Regions from separate parts of the Aureimonas phyllosphaerae genome, predicted to be linked through region 1. Evidence: predicted binding sites of a transcription regulator. Region 1 holds the regulator's gene; the other holds the start of a gene.
The links. Region 1 encodes PhoB, which activates phosphate uptake and scavenging genes when phosphate is short. Its sites were predicted from a motif close to TGTCATNNANCTGTCAT; they were not measured.

Region 1 (3,331 bases):
ACCCCCGCCGCCAAGATGCGCGGCAAGGGCGTCTCGGTCTTCTACGGCCCCAAGCAGGCGCTCTTCTCGGTCGATCTCGATGTCTACGATCGGCAGGTGACCGCGCTGATCGGCCCGTCCGGCTGTGGCAAGTCGACCTTCCTGCGCACGCTCAACCGCATGAACGACACGGTCGACGGCGCCCGCGTCGAGGGCCTCGTGGCGCTCGACGGCGAGGACATCTACAATTCGGGCATCGACGTCGTCGAGCTCCGCGCCCGCGTCGGCATGGTGTTCCAGAAGCCGAACCCGTTCCCGAAGTCGATCTTCGAGAACATCTCCTACGGCCCGAAGATCCACGGTCTTGCCAAGTCCAAGACGGACCTCGAGGAAATCGTCGTCACTTCGCTTCGCAAGGCGGGCCTTTTCGAGGAGGTGAAGGACCGGCTCCACGATCCCGGCACGGGCCTGTCGGGCGGCCAGCAGCAGCGCCTGTGCATCGCCCGCGCGATCGCCGTGAGCCCCGAGGTCATCCTCATGGACGAGCCCTGTTCGGCGCTCGACCCGATCGCCACCGCGACCGTCGAGGAGCTGATCGACGAGCTGCGCCAGAACTACACGATCGTGATCGTCACGCACTCGATGCAGCAGGCGGCCCGCGTCTCGCAGCGCACCGCGATGTTCCACCTGGGCAAGATCGTCGAGGTCGGCCCGACCGAGAAGATGTTCCAGAATCCGGACGACAAGCGGACTCAGGACTACATCACCGGCCGCTTCGGCTGACCGGATCGAGGCACAACCGGGCGGCGGCCCCAATCCATGAAGGGAGACGCGTCATGGAACACCATATCGTCACGTCCTACGACGAGGAACTGAAGTTCATTCTGCGCCGCATCTCCGAGATGGGCGGCCAGGCGGAGCGCATGGTGGAGCAGGCCGTCTCGGCGCTGATCCGCTCGGACGCCGGGCTCGCCCAGTCGGTGGTCGCCGACGACGTCCTCCTCGATGCCGCCCAGCGCGAGATCGACGAGCACGCGATCATGACCATCGGCAAGCGCCAGCCGATGGCCCACGACCTGCGCGAGATCGTCGGCGCGATCCGCATCTCGAACGATCTCGAGCGCATCGGCGATCTCGGCAAGAACATCGCCAAGCGTGTCCTCGCCACGCAGGAGCACACCCAGCCGGTGCAGCTCGTGCGCGGCATCGAGCACATGTCCGAACTGGCGCTCGGCCAGCTGAAGGAGGTGCTCGACGCCTATGCGACGCGCGACCATCTGCGCGCCGAGGCGATCCGCCGGGGCGACCAGGAGATCGACGCGCTCTACACCTCGATCTTCCGCGAACTCCTGACCTACATGATGGAGGATCCGCGCAACATCACCGCCTGCACCCATCTGCTTTTCTCGGCCAAGAACATCGAGCGCATCGGCGACCACGCGACCAACATCGCGGAGACGATCTTCTACATCAAGACCGGCAGCCAGATGGAGATCGAGCGTCCCAAGGGCGACTCGACCCCGACCCTGGTCGCGCCGGTCGGCCTGCGGGGCGCCTGACCATGGCGCCGCGCATCACGGTGGTGGAGGACGAGGAGGCGCTCTCGATCCTCCTGCGCTACAACCTGGAATCCGAGGGATATGCCGTCGACACGATCGCGCGCGGCGACGAGGCGGACCTCCGGCTCAAGGAGCAGGTGCCCGACCTCCTCCTCCTCGACTGGATGCTGCCGGGCCTCTCGGGCGTCGAGCTCTGCCGGCGCCTGCGCGCGCGGCCCGAGACCGAACGGCTGCCGATCATCATGCTGACGGCGCGGGGCGAAGAGTCCGAGCGCGTGCGCGGCCTGTCGACCGGTGCCGACGACTATGTCGTGAAGCCCTTCTCGACGCCGGAGCTGATGGCCCGCGTGCGCGCCATGCTTCGCCGGGTGAAGCCGGAGCGGATCTCCTCGCAGCTCGTCGCCGGTGACATCGACCTCGACCGCGAGACGCATCGCGTTCGCCGGGCGGGCCGCGAGCTGAAGCTCGGGCCGACGGAGTTCAAGCTTCTGGAATTCCTGATGCAGTCGCCGGGCCGCGTGTTCTCGCGCGAGCAGCTGCTCGACGGCGTCTGGGGCCGCGACATCTATGTCGACGAGCGCACCGTGGACGTCCATGTCGGACGCCTGCGCAAGGCCGTGAACCGCGGTCGCCAGCGCGATCCGATCCGCACCGTCCGCGGCGCGGGCTATGCGCTGGACGAGACGTTCACGGCCGCCGCGCCGCGCGCGTCGAGCGTTCGCCCGGAAGCCGTCTGACGGCCTGACGAGGCAGTTCGGCGGGCGGCCGGGTTCCGGCCGTCCCGCATCGGATCGTCAGGCGGCGTCGCCCTTCAGGAAGGGCTCCACGGTCCCTTTCAACTTGAGGAGGATCGGCTTGCCCTTGCGGTCGCGCGCCGTGCCGGCCGCGACCTTGATCCAGCCTTCGCTGACGCAATACTCCTCGACATTGGTCTTCTCGGAGCCGTTGAAGCGGATACCGATGCCCTGCGACAGGAGTTCCTCGTTGTGGAACGGGCTGTCGGGATCGATGGCGAGGCGGTCGGGGAGAGTGTCCTGGGTCATGGGCGCCCCCATAGCGCAAGCGCCCGGCCCATGCCAGTCCGCGGCCATGAATGACTCAAGGGTTCCCTGAAAACGAAAAGGCCCCGCGCGATGGCGGGGCCTTTTTCGTGGACGGCGAACCCGTCAGCGGACGCGGCGGCGCTCCGAGACCGGCTGGAAGGCGATGCGCGCGTGATACTGGCAGTAAGGCGAGGCGTCCGGCGCGTTGTTGCCGCAGAAGCGGAACTCGTCCGACAGCGGGTCGCCGAGCGGCCACTTGCAGGTGCGGTCCGACAGCTGGACGAGCGTCAGGTTGCGCGAGATCGGCACCACCTCGCCGGGACCGTGGGGCACCGTGGCGCGGCCGACGATCTCCTCCTGCTCTTCCGGCTCGACCTCGATCTTCAGCGCGGTCGCGCCGAGCGTCGCAGGCCGGACGGGGCGCGGAGCCGCGGCGACGGCCGGCGTGATCACGGCGACCGTCGGGGCCTGCACCGGCAGGACGCGCGGCGCCGGCACCTCGTCCGGCATCGTCTCGACGAGAACCGGCCGGACGGCGCGCGGGGCGACCACCGCCTCGAGCGGCGCAGAGGCCTTGAGGCGGCTGTCGAGCTTCAGGCGATGGACCTTGCCGATCACGGCGTTGCGGGTGACGCCGCCCAGTTGCGCGGCGATCTGGCTGGCGCTCAGGCCATCGCCCCACAGTTGCTTGAGAAGATCGATCCGCTCGTCGGTCCAGCTCATGAACTGACTCCTAATTCTTGACCCATG
Region 2 (3,331 bases), 480 kb from region 1:
ACGATGGCTTCGGGCGCGACCGGCGTCTCCTGCAGGAAGATCTCGCCGCCCTTCTGGACCGAGATTGTGATCGGCTGCTTGTCGGCCGACAGCGCCTTGGCGTTGGTCTTGGGCAGTTCGAGCGGCACGCCGACCGTCATCAGCGGCGCGGCCACCATGAAGATGATGAGGAGCACGAGCATGACGTCGACCATCGGCGTCATGTTGATCTCGGCCATGGGCGCCTTGCGCGCGCGACGCCCGCGGCGCGATCCGCCCCCAGACGAAGCTCCCGTCGACATGCCCATGGAAACGACCCCTCAAGTGGATTGGAACGAGACGACCGGCGCTCAGCGCGCAGCCGAACGCTCATCGATCTGGCGCGACAGGATGGAGGAGAATTCGTCGGCGAAGGCCTCGAGCCGCGCGCCGAGCTTGCCGGCGTCGGCCGACAGCTTGTTGTAGGCAACGACCGCCGGAATGGCCGCGACGAGGCCGATCGCGGTGGCGAGCAGCGCCTCGGCGATACCGGGGGCCACGACCGCAAGGCTCGTCTGCTCGGAGGCGGCGATCGACTGGAAGGCCGTCATGATGCCGACCACGGTGCCGAAGAGGCCGACGAACGGCGCAGCCGAGCCGACGGTGGCCAGGAAGCCGAGACGGGACTCGAGCCCCTCCATCTCGCGCGCCATCGTCACGTCCATGGCCTTCTCGATGCGGGTCTGGAGGCCGATCGGCGAGCGGGCCCCCTTCTCGAAGCTCTTCTTCCACTCGCGCATGGCCGCCACGAACAGCGCGCCCATGCCGCTGGTCTTGCGGTCGGACAGCGTGTGGTAGAGCTCTTCGAGCGACTGGCCGGACCAGAAATTGTTCTCGAACTGGTTGAGCTGCCGGCGGAAGCTGGCGTAGCGCGTCCACTTGTCGAAGATGATCGCCCAGGTCCAGACGGACGCGGCGAGCAGGCCGATCATGACGAACTTGACGATGAAGCCCGCCTGCCAGAAAAGACCCAGGAGCGACATGTCGTGGGCCGGCGCGGCCAGCGCAGTCTGAGCGACCTCGTTCATTCCTTTTGCGTCCCTCGAATCCGTCGGATCGTCTTGGTGGCTCTGGAAGCGTCTCGCTTCCGGCGGACCGACCGCCCCTGCCACGACCAGAACCACGCCCGAGCCGGATCGCCGGCGCGGAACGTCGTCCATGGCGCCCTTTGACCGGTTGATTCCGGTGAAAGAATGGCATGGCGGGGGGTGAGCCCTCCGACCCCATCAAGCATCGTTAGGGTTAACAAATCGTTTGCGGACGGTATTTTACCGCGCTGCGGCAAGACGCGAGGCTCGCGCCGCGGGGCGGTTCTATGCCTCCGGCGCGCCCAGCCTCTCGGCCACCGCAGCCGGCATGCGACGCGGTCGCCCGTCCGGCGAGATCACCGCGACCTTGACCCTGGCCTCGATCAGCACTTCGTCTCCGCGCAGGATGCGCTGGTCGAGGACGACGCGCGCCCCGCCGAGCAGCGCGGTGCGCGTCTCGACCGACAGGATGTCGTCGATCCGGGCGGGGCGCAGGAACTCGATCTCCATGCGACGCACGGCGAACGCCATCGGCTCGCCGAAGGCGCCGTCCATCAACTCGCGATGGCCGATCCCGTGCAGGCGCAGGTAGTCCGTGCGGCCCCTCTCCAGAAAGTGAAGGTACCGCGCGTGGTAGACGACGCCCGAAAAGTCGGTGTCCTCGAAATAGACGCGCACGTCGAGGCGGTGTCCGCCATCCACGAGGCGGCCTGCAAGCTGATCGGTCATGCGCCCTCTTAGCGCCCGGCGCGCCCGCGTTCCAGCGCCGCCCGCGACCCGAACCGTCATCGATCCGTCATCGGACCGTCATCGCGCGGTGACGTCCGGCTGATTGGAGGGCGCGTCCGCTCATCTTCCGGAAGGTCCGCCATGCGTTCGATCCGCCTCCCCGCCGCGCTTGCGCTGCTCGCGTCCACCGCCCTGCCCGCCGCGGCGGAACCGGTCTTCAACCGGATCGCCTCCTTCCCGGTCGCGTCGAACCTTCCCGCAGGGACCGACGCCAAGGCGCCGACCTCGGCGGAGATCATCACGGCGTCCGGCGACGGCAACACCCTGGTCTATTCGGACAGCCCGCACGGCGGCATCGGCTTCATCGACATCACCGACGCCCGCGCGCCCAAGAGTGCTGGCTATGTCGCCTTCGAGGGTGGCGAGCCGACGTCAGTGGCAGCGAGCGGCGCCCATGTCTTGGCGGCGGTCAATACGTCGAAGAGCTTCACCGAACCGTCGGGCTTCCTCGCCACCGTCTCGATGGCGGACCGCACGGTCACCGCGCGCTGCGACCTTGGCGGCCAGCCGGACTCCGTCGCCGTGTCCCCGGACGGCACGCTCGCCGCGGTCGCGATTGAAAACGAGCGTGACGAGGACCGCAACGACGGCGCCCTGCCGCAGATGCCGGCGGGCTATGTCGTACTCTTACCGCTGAGGGACGGCGCGCCGGACTGCGCGGGCCTGCGCCGCGTCGAGCTGACGGGCATTCCCGCCATCGCGGGTGAGGATCCCGAGCCCGAGTTCGTATCCTTCAACGCGAACAACGAGTTGGCCGTCACGCTTCAGGAGAACAATCACATCGTCCTGATCGACGGGAAGACGGCCAAGGTCACGGGCCACTTCACCGCAGGAACCGTCGCGCTGGAGGGCGTGGACGCCGAGGACGACGGCAAGATCGCCTTCACCGACACGATCGAGGCGCGCCCGCGCGAGCCGGATGCCGTGAAGTGGCTCGGGACCGACCGTCTCGTCGTCGCCAACGAGGGCGATTGGAAAGGCGGCACGCGCGGCTTTACGATCTTCAACCGCGATGGGTCGGTCGCCTACGAGTCCGGCCCCGCGTTCGAGCGCGAGGTCGCCAAGGCCGGCCACTATCCCGACAAGCGATCCGACGCCAAGGGCGTCGAGCCGGAAGGCCTCGAGGTCGCCGAGTTCGGCGGCGAGCGCTTCATCTTCGTTCTGTCGGAGCGCGGTTCCGTGGTCGGCGTCTATCGCGACACGGGCGCCGAGCCGGAGTTCGTGCAGCTCCTGCCGTCCGGCATCTCGCCGGAGGGCGCCGTCGCCATTCCCGGCCGCAACCTCCTCGCCACCGCCAACGAGGCCGACCTCGTCGAGGACGGCGCGGCGCGCAGCCACGTGATGCTCTACGAGCGCGCCGAGGGAACGCCCGCCTATCCGCAGATGGTGTCGATCGAGCGGGACGGCGTGCCGATCGGCTGGGGTGCGCTCGGCGCGCTGGCCGCCGATGCGAACGAGCCGAAGCGCCTGTTCGCCGCGAGCGACAGCGTCTACGG

Region 2: the regulator PhoB is predicted to act here: its motif matches at 1,841-1,857, upstream of ACLNGM_RS18600 (esterase-like activity of phytase family protein).

The regions. Positions count from the first base shown of each region.
Region 1 covers NZ_CP181348.1:4,373,059-4,376,389, reverse strand. Annotated here, with positions in the region: gene pstB (phosphate ABC transporter ATP-binding protein PstB) at 1-762, shown strand, start outside; gene phoU (phosphate signaling complex protein PhoU) at 816-1,538, shown strand; gene phoB (phosphate regulon transcriptional regulator PhoB) at 1,541-2,275, shown strand; gene ACLNGM_RS21010 (DUF3297 family protein) at 2,333-2,581, opposite strand; gene ACLNGM_RS21005 (GcrA family cell cycle regulator) at 2,705-3,304, opposite strand.
Region 2 covers NZ_CP181348.1:3,888,461-3,891,791, forward strand. Annotated here, with positions in the region: gene tolR (protein TolR) at 1-287, opposite strand, end outside; gene tolQ (protein TolQ) at 330-1,046, opposite strand; gene ybgC (tol-pal system-associated acyl-CoA thioesterase) at 1,332-1,775, opposite strand; gene ACLNGM_RS18600 (esterase-like activity of phytase family protein) at 1,917-3,331, shown strand, end outside.